DNA from 4 places in the Salinicola sp. V024 genome. Region 2 is predicted to be linked to each of the others. Evidence: predicted binding sites of a transcription regulator. Region 2 holds the regulator's gene; each other region holds the start of a gene.
The links. The regulator sigma-54, encoded in region 2, starts transcription at its own class of promoters, with help from an activator protein. The targets are predictions, from matches to a motif close to TGGCACNNNNNTTGCTNT.

Region 1 (3,369 bases), on a different contig from region 2:
CAGCACGGCCTGGACGATCAGGGCGCGGATGGCAGGATTTCGCCACAAGGGGCCCCGCCCCCGTCGCGGTAGGGTAGTGGATGGACGCAGCATGAGTTGTCTCTACTCGAGCGTTGAGAGGCACCGCGCCCCGGCGCTCAGACCGAAGGGACGCGGTGTCGAGAGGACGGTTTAACGCTTAGCGAACCGGCGGGGCGTACTGGATGCCGCCATCGGTCCACAGCGCGTTGATACCGCGCTCGAGTTCCATTGGCGAGTCCATGCCAACGGTACGCTCGAAGACTTCACCATAGTTGCCGACCATCTTGACGATGTTGTAGGCCCAGTCGTTGCTGATGCCCATCTGGTCGCCAAAAGCGCCATCCTTGCCCAGCAGACGCGCGACGTCGGGGTTCGGCGGGTTGTCGCGCATCTCGTCGACATTGTCGCTGGTTACGCCCAGCTCTTCGGCGTCGAGCATGGCGAACAGCGTCCACTTGACGATGTTGAACCACTGATCGTCGCCCTGACGCACGACCGGGCCCAGCGGCTCCTTGGAGATACGCTCCGGGAGGATCTCGACGCCTTTCGGGTCGGCCAGCTGCAGACGCAGCGCCGCCAGCTGAGACGAGTCGGAAGTCAGCACGTCACACCGGCCGCTGTCGAAACCCTGCGCCGACTGATCGGAGGTATCGAACGCGACCTGCTGGAACTGCATGTCGTGAGACTTGAAGTAGTCGGCCAGGTTGAGCTCGGTCGTCGTACCGGACTGCACGCAGACCGAGGCACCGCCCAGTTCAGTGGCACTCTTGACGCCCAGATCCTTGCGGACCAGGAAGCCCTGACCGTCATAGAAGTTGACGCCGGCGAAGTTCAGACCCAGCGAGTTGTCGCGAGTGGCGGTCCAGGTAGTGTTGCGCGACAGCACGTCGACTTCGCCGGACTGCAGCGCGGTGAAACGCTCCTTGGCCGTCAACGGGGAGAACACGACCTTTTCCGGATCGCCCAGCACGGCGGCGGCAACGGCACGGCAGACTTCGACGTCGATCCCGGTCCACTTGCCGTTCTCATCGGGTGACGAGAAGCCGGTCAGCCCGGTGCTGACGCCGCAGGTGAACTCGCCGCTGCTTTTGACATCATCCAGCGTGGCTGCCTGAACAGAAGTGACGGCGGCCGCGGCTAGCATGGCGGCTGGCAGTACAATCAGGCTTTTATTCTTGTGGCGCATATGGAATCAACTCCCTCGCGTTATCATTTTGAGTGCATGTCGAGACATGCCCAGATGAAATTAGCAAAGTTCGTTCCACTTTCGCGCTGCAGGCAGTAAAACCCTGTTTCAACGCTACCCTAGCGTTGCGGCTGGCTGAACCCGCGGCTTCTGACCGTCCCACGACTCATCGGATAAAGAACAATTTGTTGCAAAACAGTGCTTAAAAGAAACAAAAGCACCAAAATGGTGCACGCGGTTGACGCCCGGCGTCACAAAGTCGCCGGACAGCAAGAGAACGGTCTCTTCGACTATTGTTGGAGCGTTAACGTCGATTGGATCGCTAAAGCCGGATCGCTAGCGTCGGATCGCTAACGCCGCCGATTCATGATTCCGGCCAGTGACAGCTCCAGCAGACCCACGCTCGCGCCGATCGCATTGGCGAGAATATCGCCCCAGTCGCCGCCGTGGCGGCCCGGCGCCCAGAGCTGCAGGGTTTCGATAGCGATACTGAAAGCGATCGCCACGACCCAGGCGACTCGCCAGCGGCTTCCGCTGAGCCGCAGACCCACGGCCAGGACGGCGTAAGCGATGAAGTGGTTGAACTTGTCCCACGGCAGGTGCTGCGGCAGATCGGTGGCCGGGCTCAAGCTGCCCCAGGCGATGCCCGCCATCCAGATCAGCGTCGCCAGGGCGCATCCTTTCTGCCACCGGCTCATGTCTGCCACCAGCTCATGTCTGCCACCGGCTCATGCGCATCTTCGTCGGCTCCTGGTTGCTGTCTCGGTTGCCATTCCCATTTCCGCCTGGGTCACCCCTGGTCGCCGATTTCGGGCGGCAGCCCGCAGCGTCGGCAGAATTCGGGCGTCAGCGATTCGAGCCAGCGCTCGTGACCCTCGAGACGCTCGGCACCGGCGAATGCCAACCGGTGGCGATGATCGCCAATGAACCGATAAGTCCTTTCGCGCAGCGGCCGCGGCACCTGGCGTAGCGCGCTGGCATGCCGCCAGGGCCCCGCCATCCGGGTGGCGAGGCGCCAGGCGGCATCGCTGTTGCGGCTGAGCCCGCCGGCGGCGACGTACCAGATGCTGTCGGTGCTCGGGAAGTCGATCTGAAAATGCTCGCCGAGTCGGCGGGAGACCGCACTTTTCAGCCCGACGATGCGCAGCTGGCTGTCACGGCGCTCGTGCGCCAGCAGCCAGCGCACCGAACGCCGGCAGAACGGGCAGTCGGCGTCGAACAGTAGCAGGCCGTCGCCGAATCCTTCGCCGACCGGTTCTCTGGCGCCGGGTTCGTTGCCCATAGACTCACCGGTGATAGGCGGGACTGAGCTCATGCAACGCATCCATGAATGCTGTCACGTGATCGGGATCGGTGAACTGGCTGATGCCGTGGCCTAGGTTGAACACGTGGCCTTCGCCCGGCCCGAAGCTCTCGAGGATCCGCGCCACTTCCTCGCGAATCCGCGACGGCGGCGCGAACAGCACGTTGGGATCGAGATTGCCCTGTAGCGCGACACGGTCACCGACGCGACGTCGGGCGTCGCTCAGCTCGGTGGTCCAGTCCAGCCCTACCGCGTCACAGCCGCTGTCGGCGATCGACTCGAGCCACTGCCCGCCGTTCTTGGTGAACAGGATCACCGGCACGCGACGGCCGCCATGTTCACGGATCAGACCGCTGACGATGCGCTGCATGTAGGCCAGCGAGAACTCACGATAGGCCGGTGTCGACAGCGCACCACCCCAGGTATCGAAGATCTGCACCACCTGAGCACCGGCGCGAATCTGGGCGTTGAGATAGTCCGTGACCGCGGTCGCCAGAATGCCCAACAGCGCATGAAGCGTTTCCGGATCGCCGTAGAGCATCGCCTTGAGATGGCGGAAGTCCTTGCTCGAGCCGCCTTCGACCATATAGGTCGCCAGCGTCCACGGGCTGCCGGAGAAACCGATCAGCGGCACGCGTCCATTGAGTTCGCGGCGGATCGTGCTGACGGCATTCATCACGTAACCGAGATCGCGCTCGGCGTCGGGAGCGGACAGTGCGGCCACATCGGCGGCGGTGCGCACGGTCTTGCGAAACTTGGGCCCTTCGCCGGTCTCGAAGTAGAGCCCGAGCCCCATGGCATCCGGAATGGTCAGGATGTCCGAGAACAGGATCGCCGCGTCCAGCGGGTAGCGCTCGAG
Region 2 (3,369 bases):
AGGTCGGCCATGCGGCGAATCGGTGCGAGATACTCCTGCTCGTGATCGATGGCCTCGGCCAGCGTCATGTCGTTACCGCGAGTCAGCGGATGGCGTCGACGGGTGGCCGAGTAGCGCTCGAGCAGGATCTTGGCATCGGCGGTCAGATAGACGACCTGAGTGTCGATGCCGCGCTCGCGCACCGCCTCCAGCAGGCCCGGAAAGCGCTCTAGCGACTCCGGGAGGTTACGGGCATCGATGCTGACCGCAACATTGGACCGCGAGGGCGGCGCGCCGCGCAGCTCGTCGATCAGCGGCGCCAGCAGATTGGCCGGAAGGTTGTCGATGGCGTAGTAGCCCAGATCTTCCAGCGCCTGCAAGGCGATCGATTTTCCCGATCCCGAGAGGCCGGTGATGATGACGAGCTGCATGGTTTGTCCGTCCTGATTTAACCGTCGTCGCTGCTGTGATGGCGGATGGCGTCGACCAGCGCATCGTGCAGCGCGGCCTGCGTCTCGACCTGACGCAACTGCTGGCGGACGCTGCTCTGGCTCATGATGCCGGCGACTTCTGCCAACAGCGAGAGATGGGCTTCATCGGCCTCTTCCGGCACCAGCAGTACGAACACCAGGTCGACCGGTTCGCCATCGATCGCATCGAAGTCGATCGCATCCTCCAGGCGCATGAAACCGGCCACCGGCACCTTGCAGTGAGGGCTGCGCGCATGAGGGATGGCAACGCCGTGACCGATTCCCGTGCTGCCCAGCCGCTCGCGGCCGATCAGACGACTGAAAACTTCCTGGCTATCCAGGCTGGGTGTGTTTTGGGCGATGAAGGTGCTGAAGAATTCCAGCAGACGTTTTTTGCTGCCCCCCGTGACCCCGTAAAGGGTACGTTCGGGGGGCAGAATGCTTTCCAGTGTCATCATCAGGCGTTAACGGGCGCCAGCGCCTTGGGCGCGGGCTTGTGCCTTCTCTTTGTGTTTGACCAGTTGACGGTCGAGTTTGTCGGCCAGCGAATCGATGGCGGCGTACATGTCGGTTTCGCTAGCCTCGGCGTGTAGATCGGCGCCAGCGGCATGCAGGGTACAGGCAGCCTGTTGACGCTCCTTCTCGACACTCAGGGTGACCTGAACATTGGTGATGTTGTCGTAGTGACGCTCCAAACGAACGAGCTTCTCTCCAACATAGTCCCGTAGGGCGTCGGTCAGCTCGACGTGGTGGCCGGTAACGTTCACTTGCATGGCACGCTCCTGTTGCGGCAGATGGCACTTCGGATTGTAACCCTTTTCAGGGCACTGCAAAGTCATCGTGATCGATCTGACGTAGATTGGCGAGCGTTGGTTGATCTTCCGCTCGGACTCAAGCCAGACGTTTGCGTTCGCTGGAGGAGGGAATGCCCATGGCTTCACGATATTTGGCCACGGTCCGCCGGGCGACGCAGATTTCCGACTGGGCCAGCAATTCGACCAGTTTGCTGTCCGAGAGCGGCTTTCGCGGTGGCTCCTCGCCGATCAGCTTCTTGAGTCGGGCGCGAATCGCGGTACTCGAATAACTGTCGCCATCGCTTCGCTGGCCACCGACCTGACTCGAGAAGAAGTACTTCAATTCGAAGACGCCGCGAGGCGTGTGGATGTATTTCTGGGTGGTGACGCGGGAAATCGTCGATTCATGCAGTTCGACGCTGCCGGCGATGTCGGCCAAGATCAGCGGTTTCATGGCTTCCTCGCCGTGGGCGAGGAAATCGACCTGACGCGACATGATCTCGCGGCCGACGCGCAATAGGGTGTCGTTGCGGCTGGAGAGGCTCTTGAGCAGCCAGCGGGCCTCCTGGAGGTGCTGACGCAGGAAGGTGTTGTCGTCGCTCTTGTCGGCGCGTTTGATCAGCGCTGCGTAGTCCGGCTGGATGCGCAGGCGCGGCAGCGATTCGGCGTTGAGTTCGATACGCCAGCCCTCGGGGGAGGGCGTGGCGACGAGATCGGGAATCACGTAGTGGTCGCGACTGGTATCGAAGCGCTGCCCCGGGCGGGGTTCGAGCGTGCGAATCAAGGCGATGACGCAGTCGAGTTCGTCTTCTTCCAGGCGCAGGCGCCGCATGAGCAGGCGTCGGTCGTTGCCGGCCAGTGCCTCCAGAAACTGACGTACCAGCCGCTTGGCCTGGGGCAGCAGCGGCGTTTCGCTCGCCAGCGCGCCGAGCTGAAGCAGCAGGCATTCGCGCAGATCGCGGGCGCCGACCCCGGTGGGATCGAACTGCTGTACCCGCATCAGGACATGCTCGAGGTCCGCCGTGCTGACGCTTTCGCCGCGCTGGGCTCGGAGGCCGGCGGCGAGCTCGTCGAGTGAGCCGGTGAGATAGCCGTCGTCACCGATGGCGTCGATCAGGCATTCGCCCAGCTCGCGCTCGCGGCCGTCGAAATCCCCCATCGCCAGTTGCCATGACAGATGGTCGTGCAGGCTGGTGGCGATTGCATTGCGGTCGAAATCCGGCGCGTCTTCGCTGCTACTGCCGTTGCCACTGAGCGAGCCCGCGTTGGCATCCTGGTAGGTGTCGCTCCAGTCGCTGTCGAGCGCCAGTTGGTCGGGAATATCGCTTGCCCATTCGTCCTCGGGCGCTTCCTGAGACTCTTCTTCGGAACAGGGCTCTTCGGAATAGGGCTCTTCCAGCTCCAGCATCGGATTGGATTCGAGGGCTTGCTGGATCTCCTGGCAAAGGTCGAGCGTCGACAGCTGCAGGAGTTGAATCGCCTGCTGAAGCTGAGGCGTCATGGTCAACTGCGTGCCGACTCTAAGTTGCAGCGAGGGCTTCATGGACATGGTGAGGCGATCGTCACAATCAACGAGAAGGGGACTACGTTACTGACTGATCGGGTGGCGTGCAACGACTTATGCAGGAAAACGATGCAAGAAACATGCCAGTGGCTCGCATCAGTTGGTGCCGGTTCGCAAGGCGGTCATAGCCGGAACTCGTGGCCCAGATAGACGTCACGCACGCGCTGATTGTCGAGAATGGCGTCCGGACGACCTTCCGCGATGATCTGGCCATCGCCGACGATATAGGCGTTATCGCAGATATCGAGCGTTTCGCGCACATTGTGATCGGTGATCAGCACGCCGATTTCGCGGTCACGAAGCTGGCGGACGATACGTTTGATATCGCCGACCGAAATCGGATCGACACCGGCAAAGGGTTCGTCGAGCAGCACGAAGGCGGGCTCGGTAGCCAGTGCCCGGGCGATTTCCACGCGGCGACGTTCGCCACCGGACAGGCTCATGCCGAGGTTGTCACGGATGTGGTCGATATGAAAATCGTTGAGCAACTGCTCGAGATGATGGCGGCGTCCGGCGCGGTCCAGATCCTTGCGGGTCTCGAGGATGGCCATGATGTTGTCGG
Region 3 (3,369 bases), on a different contig from region 2:
GCTTCCGGGATCGGCCAAACGCGGCTGTCGGTCAACAATGCCGATGCGGCTTACGATTGGGCGCGGGCGGGCCAGGGGATTCTTATCAAGTCTCAGGTCGATGTCGCCGCCGATCTGGCGGCGGGAACCATCGAGCGTGTGCTGCCGGAATGGCATCTCGGCGAAGCGCCGATCATGGCGCTGTATCCCATGGGGAAGCAGTTACCGCGTAAGACGCGCCTGTTTCTCGATGCTATGGTCGCGGCTCTGGCGGATATCCGGCCGTAGCCTTGGCAGGCCGAAAGCGTTGCTCAGCTCATGACGCCACAGCCGCCGCGGCGGTGGCGCGGCGCATCGCCATCGAATAGAACATCGCCCCGAGCGCGCCGCCGATGAAGACCGAGAAGTGCCCGAGATCGCCCAGCGGCAGGAAGTTGATCACGATGCCGATCACGCTCGCCGCGATCACCGCCTTCACCGCCGCCGGATTGAAACCGTTGCGATACCAGTAGGGGCCGCCGGGATCGACGCTGAACAGGGCATCGACATCGATATGCCCGCGGCGGATGCGGTAGTAGTCCATGATCAGGATGCCGTAGAGAGGGCCGATGGCCGCTGCCAGCAGATCGACGGTGTAGTGGATGATCTCCGGGTTGCTGAACAGGTTCCACGGGGTCAGAAAGATCGAGCCGACGGCGGCGATGTAGCCGCCGGTGCGAAAGCTGATCCTGCTCGGTGCCATGTTGGAGAAGTCGAACGCCGGGGCGACGAAATTGGCGACGATGTTGATGCCGATGGTCGTCGTCACGAACGTCGCGGCCCCCAGTACGGCGATAAAGGTGTTGTCGAGGCGCGAGACGGTCTCGATCGGGTCGTCGATCATCTCGCCAAATACCGGAATCGTCGCCGAGACCATCATCACCGTGGTCGCCGAGAACACCAGGAAGTTGACCGGCAGGCCCCAGAAGTTGCCGCGTTTGACGTCATCGAAGGTGCGCGCATAGCGGGTGAAATCGCCAAAGTTGAGCGTCGGGCCGGCAAAATAGCCGGCGACGATGGCGGCCGCGATCACCATCTGCCACAGCTGTTCGCCGGGAGAGAGCTGGATATCGCTCAGGGTAAAGCTGATATTGGCCCAGCCCGCCTGCCACACCAGCCAGGCGGCGAGCGCGAACATCACCAGATAGACCGCCGGGCCGCTCCAGTCGATGAAGCGCCGGATCGAATCCATGCCGCGCCAGAATACGATCGCCTGCAGACACCACAGCAGCATGAAGCTGATCCAGCCCAGGTAGGAGAGCCCCAGGAAGCTGGGTCCGGCCAGCGATTCCATGCCGGGGAACAGGCGCAGGATCACGATGGTCAGGGCGTTGGAGGCGAGAAACGTCTGAATGCCGTACCACACCACCGCGATCAGGCCGCGAATCATCGCCGGAATGTTGGCGCCCAGTACACCGAACGAGAGCCGACAGATCACCGGGAACGGCACTGCGGCTTTCTGGCTCGGCCTCGCCATCAGGTTGGCGAAGATCTGGACGATGCAGATGCCCACCAACAGCGAGATCAGCACCTGCCAACCGGCCAGGCCGAGCGCGAACAGGCTGGCGGCGACCACGTAGCCGCCGACGCTGTGAACGTCGGAGAGCCAGAAAGCGAGGATGTTGTACCAGTTCCAGTTCTGCGTGGTTGGCGCCAGGTCGGCGTTGTAGAGCCGATCGCTGTAGCCGGGAGGTTGTTGCGACATGGCGTGTGCCCTCCGCGGGGCCGTCTTGTGATTGTGATCACATTTTTTGTATACAAGATGTGTGCCATTTTGGCCATTAACGATGGTCTAAGGTTGTCGCAATTGGGCAGGAGACGGTCGGCGACGAATAATCACGTCGCAGACCAAGGCGTTAGGCCGTGGGGTTTCATAAGGACCTGTTCGCTGGATCTCGGTAAAGCGCGCTCTACAGAGACCATTAAACAGGTTTAGAGGCTCATGATGAGTGGCAGAGCATGATCAAGGCGCAAAATATTGTTCCTCTGCACTCTATCGGTGCGAGAAACGGTATCGGTGGGTTTTGTGTACGATAGCCGGATTCAGGAAGCCGAAACCAACATTTGCGGCCGACATCTGAAACTGACCAAAGGGGAATAGAGATCATGATGGAATTGACCGCGCGGCCCCTGACGGCGGAGGCGTTCGCGCCGTTCGGGGACGTGATCGATGCGCGCACCAGCGCCGCTTTCCCGATCAACAACGGGCGCACCCAGCGACATCACGATCTGGCTCGGGTGGAGATTCTGGACGCGCCGTCACGACCGCTGATCAGCGTGTTCGTGAGCCAGCCGGTCTCGTTGCCGCTGGAGATCGAGCTGCTGGAGCGCCATCCGCTGGGCAGCCAGGCGTTCATGCCGCTCCACGAGGAGCGCTTCATCGTCGTGGTGGCGCCGCCGGGATACGAGATCGATCCGATGAGGGTCTGTGCCTTCGTCACCGACGGTCGCCAGGGCGTCAACTATCGCGCCGGTACCTGGCATGCGATCCATTCGGTGCTGGAGCATGAAGGCGAGTTTCTGGTCGTCGACCGCGGCGGCTCGGACAATCTCGACGAGCGACCGATGGCGATTCGGGTGCTGATGGCATGACATGGAACGACGACGCCCCGCTAGAGAGCGGGGCGTCGAAGGCATCATCTTGCCATTGGCTCAGACCGATTTGCTGCCGCTGATCGCCGCAGCCGGATCTTCATCCAGCTCCATGCGCTCGCGTTCGTCATCGATGATCTTGAGCGCCTGCTCCGGAGTCACTTTGGAGGCCGGCGTGACCAGGCTGACGACGACGCCAACGACCAGCGCGACCAGCACCGCCGGAATACTGGGGTTGCCCCAGAAGGCCGTCCAGCTATCCACGTTGATCACCGCCAGAGACGTGGCAGACGCAGCGATCAGCGTAGCGATGGCGCCCTGCCAGTTGTAGCGTGGCCAGAATCGGCCCAGTACGCCACATACGAACATCCCCGCCATTACGGTCGCGATCATGCTGGTGATATAGCTGATGACGTTGTTGGAGGTCAGCGCGAACAGCAGCGCCAGGCCGATGGTGGCGACCAGCGCCAGCCGTGATAGGCCCACGACCTTGCGGGCCGACGGTGTGTGACCGGTGAACAGCACGTAGACGTCGCGCAGCAGGATCGAGACGCCAGCGATGGCATCCGAACTCGCGCTGGACATGGTCGCCGATAGCCCGGCGACCAGCAGCAGCAGGCCGAGCCACAGCGGCAGAATCTCGGTGGCCAGAAACGGGAAAGCGAAGTTGCTGTTGTCGAGGCTAGGGTTCAGCGCATGGGTCGCCATGCCGATGATCGCCGGAATGATCGAGAAGAACAGATAGAGAACGCCGGTGAT
Region 4 (3,369 bases), 470 kb from region 2:
GCGGGCCGTAGATCATCTTGAAGGCACGAATCAGCGGCGTGACCATCAACCGCGCCACACGCCCATTGAGCTTGCCGGAGGCGATACGCGAGTAGTAGCCCTTGCAGAACTCGTAGTGGAACCGCGGATTGGCGACCGGGTAGATCAGCCGAGCCAGCAGGCCGCGGTCGTAGGTGACGATATCGCAGTCATGCAGCGCTATCGCCTCGGCCTTGCCGGACGCGCGCACGTAACCGGAGCAGTACCAGACGTTGCAGCCCTTGCCGGGCTCCAGCGGCGCCAGATTTTCCTTCGCCAGCTCCTGCTGCAGGGCCTGGAGCCGGGGCCCGTCGTTCCAGAGAATGCGGTGATGCTGCGGCAGACGGGAGAAGAATTCGCGCGCTTTCAAAAACTGCTCGCGATCGGCGCGATCCAGGCCGATGACGATCTCGCTGAGATAGGGCACCTTGCACAGCTCGTCGACGATATGCGAAAGCGCCGGCCCTTCCAGCTCGGAATACAGCGACGGCAGGATCAACCCCATCGGGCGGCTGCGGGAGAACTGCTTGAGGTCGTTTTCCAGTGCTTCCACCGAGCGACGCGTGAGGTTGTGAAAATTGGTAACGATACCGTTCTGATAAAAATCACTCATGAAGCGCCCTCGTCATATTGTCTTCCTGGCGTCGTTCCCTGACGCCGGTTATCGGGACTGTCTATCCACCATCGGCCATCCAAACCCAGCCATCCAAACCCAGCCATCCAAACCCAGCCGTTCAACCTCAGTCATCCAACCTCAACCGCTCAATCCCGTCCGTTCGACCTCATCCCTTCCGCGTCATCCTCTTCAGGACGGCTCGTTCGTGTCCCACCCCAGTTCGCTGACCAGCCAGTGCGATACCCCTTCCGACCAACCGGCGGGTCCCTGCGCTTCGGTTCGGTAGACCCGCGGGTTTTCCAGCGGCATTGGTTGACCATGCTTGGCGGCGATGACAACGGCCATGTCGGTGGCCGCCAGCAGCGTCAGATCGTTGGGCCCGTCACCCAGGCCGATCGTCTGCGGACGATAGCCCCGCAGCGCCTCGAATCGAGCCACCAGCCAGTCCGATGCCTGGCCCTTGTCGACGGCGCCCATCACATGCCAGAAACGACCGCCGCGAGTCAGCCGCAAGCCATCAACCTGGAGCGTCTCATGTAATGTCTGCAGTTTGATGTCGTCGTCTTCCCACACCAGCGGCTCGCTGCCCTCCCGATCCATGGCCTGTGCGGCACCGGACTCGCTGAGTCCGGTCAACTCGCGAACCTCGGCAACGTCCATCTCGCCCATGCGTCGAAAGCGCAGACCGTGACGCTCACGCACCACGTCCAGGCGCCGCCGGATGAAGTCCACATCCATGCTGGGGGTCTTGACCACCAGACCGTCCGGCGAGGCGGGATCGCGATCCAGGCGCGCATGCTGCCATGAGGGCGGTAGGCCGATGACGGCGCCGTTCTCGGCGATGAACGGGGTTTCCTCGAGCCCCAGTTCCTGGCGCAACGCCAGCAGTTCGCTACGAGTCTTGCTGGTGGTGGGAATGACCGGAATCGACTGCCGCTCGAGGCGCGAAAGCCAGGCCGACGCCGGCTGCCAGTCGTAAGTATCGTGATCCAGCAGCGATCCATCGAGATCGGTAAATACCATCAGGGACGGTTTGTTCAAGGCCGGCTGCGTCATGGGTTCACCTGCATCGCTTCACCTCGTCATGTCGTACGCGGGCGGCTGCGTGTCGGCAGTTCTATAGGAAAGTTCCATGGATGAAGGTAGCACGGATCATGCCAAACACGACGGCCCGGGCCATTTGTCCTGACCACGGGCCGTCAACAGCGCTAATCGGACCTAATCTGATCGAACCTTCACCGATCAAACATTCGCTGATCAAACCCTCGACGCGGTTGCCGCAAACCGTTTCGGTGCACTATTGAGGTGCATCGTCATAGGGGCATTGTCGTGGATGCATTGTTTTAGGTGCATTGCATTAGATGCATCATCGACACGAGCGGTGACGCCGGGGGTCAACGCCGGGCGTGTTTCGCCGCAATGGCGCCGACGCCGGCCAGCGTCGCCCGATCACTGTCGATGGCCTCGACGCGGAGTCCGGCGGCTTCCAGCGCGATGGTGTAGCTTTCGCGCAACGACTCCGCGCCGATCAGACGTACGACCTCGAGTCCGGGACGTGCCTGGCGCATGGCATGCACCTCCTCGCCGATCAGTACACCGGAGAGGAAGCTGCCCACCTGCCCCGCTTCGAGCCCCGCGTAAAGATGCCGGCTGCGGGCCTCGAACAGCGCATGCATCACACCGCCCGGGCAGCCGGCACGGGAAACGCCCAGCCGGAATGCTGCCTCGTCGAAAGGCGCCTCGTCGCGGGCCGGCTCCCCCGGCAGGGTATGAAAGCGCACGGCGTGATAGAGCTCGCCGGTCATGACGGTGGTGAATTCGACCATGCGGCCAGCATCGAGACGCGCCCACTTGCTGTGGGTGCCCGGCAGGCAGCAATCGCCGCTGTCGACACCCGCCAGCGCCAACGCACCGAACGCCTGGACCTCTTCGCCGCGCATCACGTCGACGTGTTCGGGCGTCACCTGCTTGACCCCCGGTACGATCCAGACGTTGTCGAGCCCGGGTGCTGCGACGACATTGTCCGCGAGATCGGCCGCGGTTGCCGGCAGCTCCAGCTGCGGCGCCTCGTACCAGCCCCGCGCCGAGCCCACCATGCCGGCGAGATAAACCGGGACTTTTTTAGCGCCCGAAGCCGCGCCGTCAGCGCCCGAAGCCGTGCCGTCACCACCCGAAGTCGCGCCGTCAGCACCCGAAGCCGCGCCATCGCCATTCCGCCAGTCATCGGTCTGCGAGGCACAGTAATGGGGGAATTCGCTCTGGCTCAACGCGCGCAGACCGGAGGCAGAACGGCGGCTGTCGAGCACCTCGCCGCTGGTCGTGTCGACCAGAAACGCCCGGAAGTTGCTGGTGCCCCAGTCAATGACGATCAGGCGTTCGGCGGCGCTGTTTTGCTGCTCCCCGCTCATGCGTCGGCCTCGCGTTCGAGCTGCTCCGCCTGATGGGCGACTTCGGTCAGCCGCCGCCACTCGGCGACCAGCTCGGCGGCGATCTCGCCGACCTCTTCGGCTTTCCGGCCGGGCTTGTAGAGATTGCTGCCGAACCCGAAGCCGGCGACACCGTGGGCATGCCACTCGCTCATGTTGCTCTGATCGATACCGCCGACCGCCAGCACCGGCAAGCCCTTGGGCAGAATCGCGCTGATATCCTTGAAATAGCCGGTGCCCAGGCGAGCCGCCGGGAACAGCTTGAGCGCCGTCGCGCCGGTTCTGGCCGCTGCCAGCGCCTCGCTCGGG

Region 1: ACUN9V_RS14850 (amino acid ABC transporter substrate-binding protein) is a predicted target of sigma-54. The motif match lies at 1,268-1,285, and genes of this name have one in related genera.
Region 3: ACUN9V_RS14710 (NCS1 family nucleobase:cation symporter-1) is a predicted target of sigma-54. The motif match lies at 1,773-1,790, and genes of this name have one in related genera.
Region 4: ACUN9V_RS00720 (HAD-IIB family hydrolase) is a predicted target of sigma-54. The motif match lies at 1,777-1,794, and genes of this name have one in related genera.

What each region holds. Positions count from the first base shown of each region.
Region 1 covers NZ_JBQXYB010000010.1:127,770-131,138, reverse strand. The annotation lists gene ACUN9V_RS14855 (amino acid ABC transporter permease) at 1-93, opposite strand, end outside; gene ACUN9V_RS14850 (amino acid ABC transporter substrate-binding protein) at 179-1,207, opposite strand; gene ACUN9V_RS14845 (VanZ family protein) at 1,558-1,905, opposite strand; gene ACUN9V_RS14840 (thiol-disulfide oxidoreductase DCC family protein) at 1,998-2,522, opposite strand; gene hemE (uroporphyrinogen decarboxylase) at 2,494-3,369, opposite strand, start outside.
Region 2 covers NZ_JBQXYB010000001.1:627,434-630,802, forward strand. The annotation lists gene rapZ (RNase adapter RapZ) at 1-410, opposite strand, end outside; gene ACUN9V_RS02850 (PTS sugar transporter subunit IIA) at 428-904, opposite strand; gene hpf (ribosome hibernation-promoting factor, HPF/YfiA family) at 914-1,222, opposite strand; gene ACUN9V_RS02860 (RNA polymerase factor sigma-54) at 1,341-2,792, opposite strand; gene lptB (LPS export ABC transporter ATP-binding protein) at 2,930-3,369, opposite strand, start outside.
Region 3 covers NZ_JBQXYB010000010.1:100,601-103,969, forward strand. The annotation lists gene ACUN9V_RS14705 (LysR family transcriptional regulator) at 1-267, shown strand, start outside; gene ACUN9V_RS14710 (NCS1 family nucleobase:cation symporter-1) at 296-1,723, opposite strand; gene ACUN9V_RS14715 (ureidoglycolate lyase) at 2,125-2,610, shown strand; gene ACUN9V_RS14720 (sodium:solute symporter family protein) at 2,671-3,369, opposite strand, start outside.
Region 4 covers NZ_JBQXYB010000001.1:160,610-163,978, reverse strand. The annotation lists gene ACUN9V_RS00725 (glycosyl transferase) at 1-631, opposite strand, end outside; gene ACUN9V_RS00720 (HAD-IIB family hydrolase) at 824-1,690, opposite strand; gene ACUN9V_RS00715 (2-dehydro-3-deoxygalactonokinase) at 2,029-3,042, opposite strand; gene ACUN9V_RS00710 (2-dehydro-3-deoxy-6-phosphogalactonate aldolase) at 3,039-3,369, opposite strand, start outside.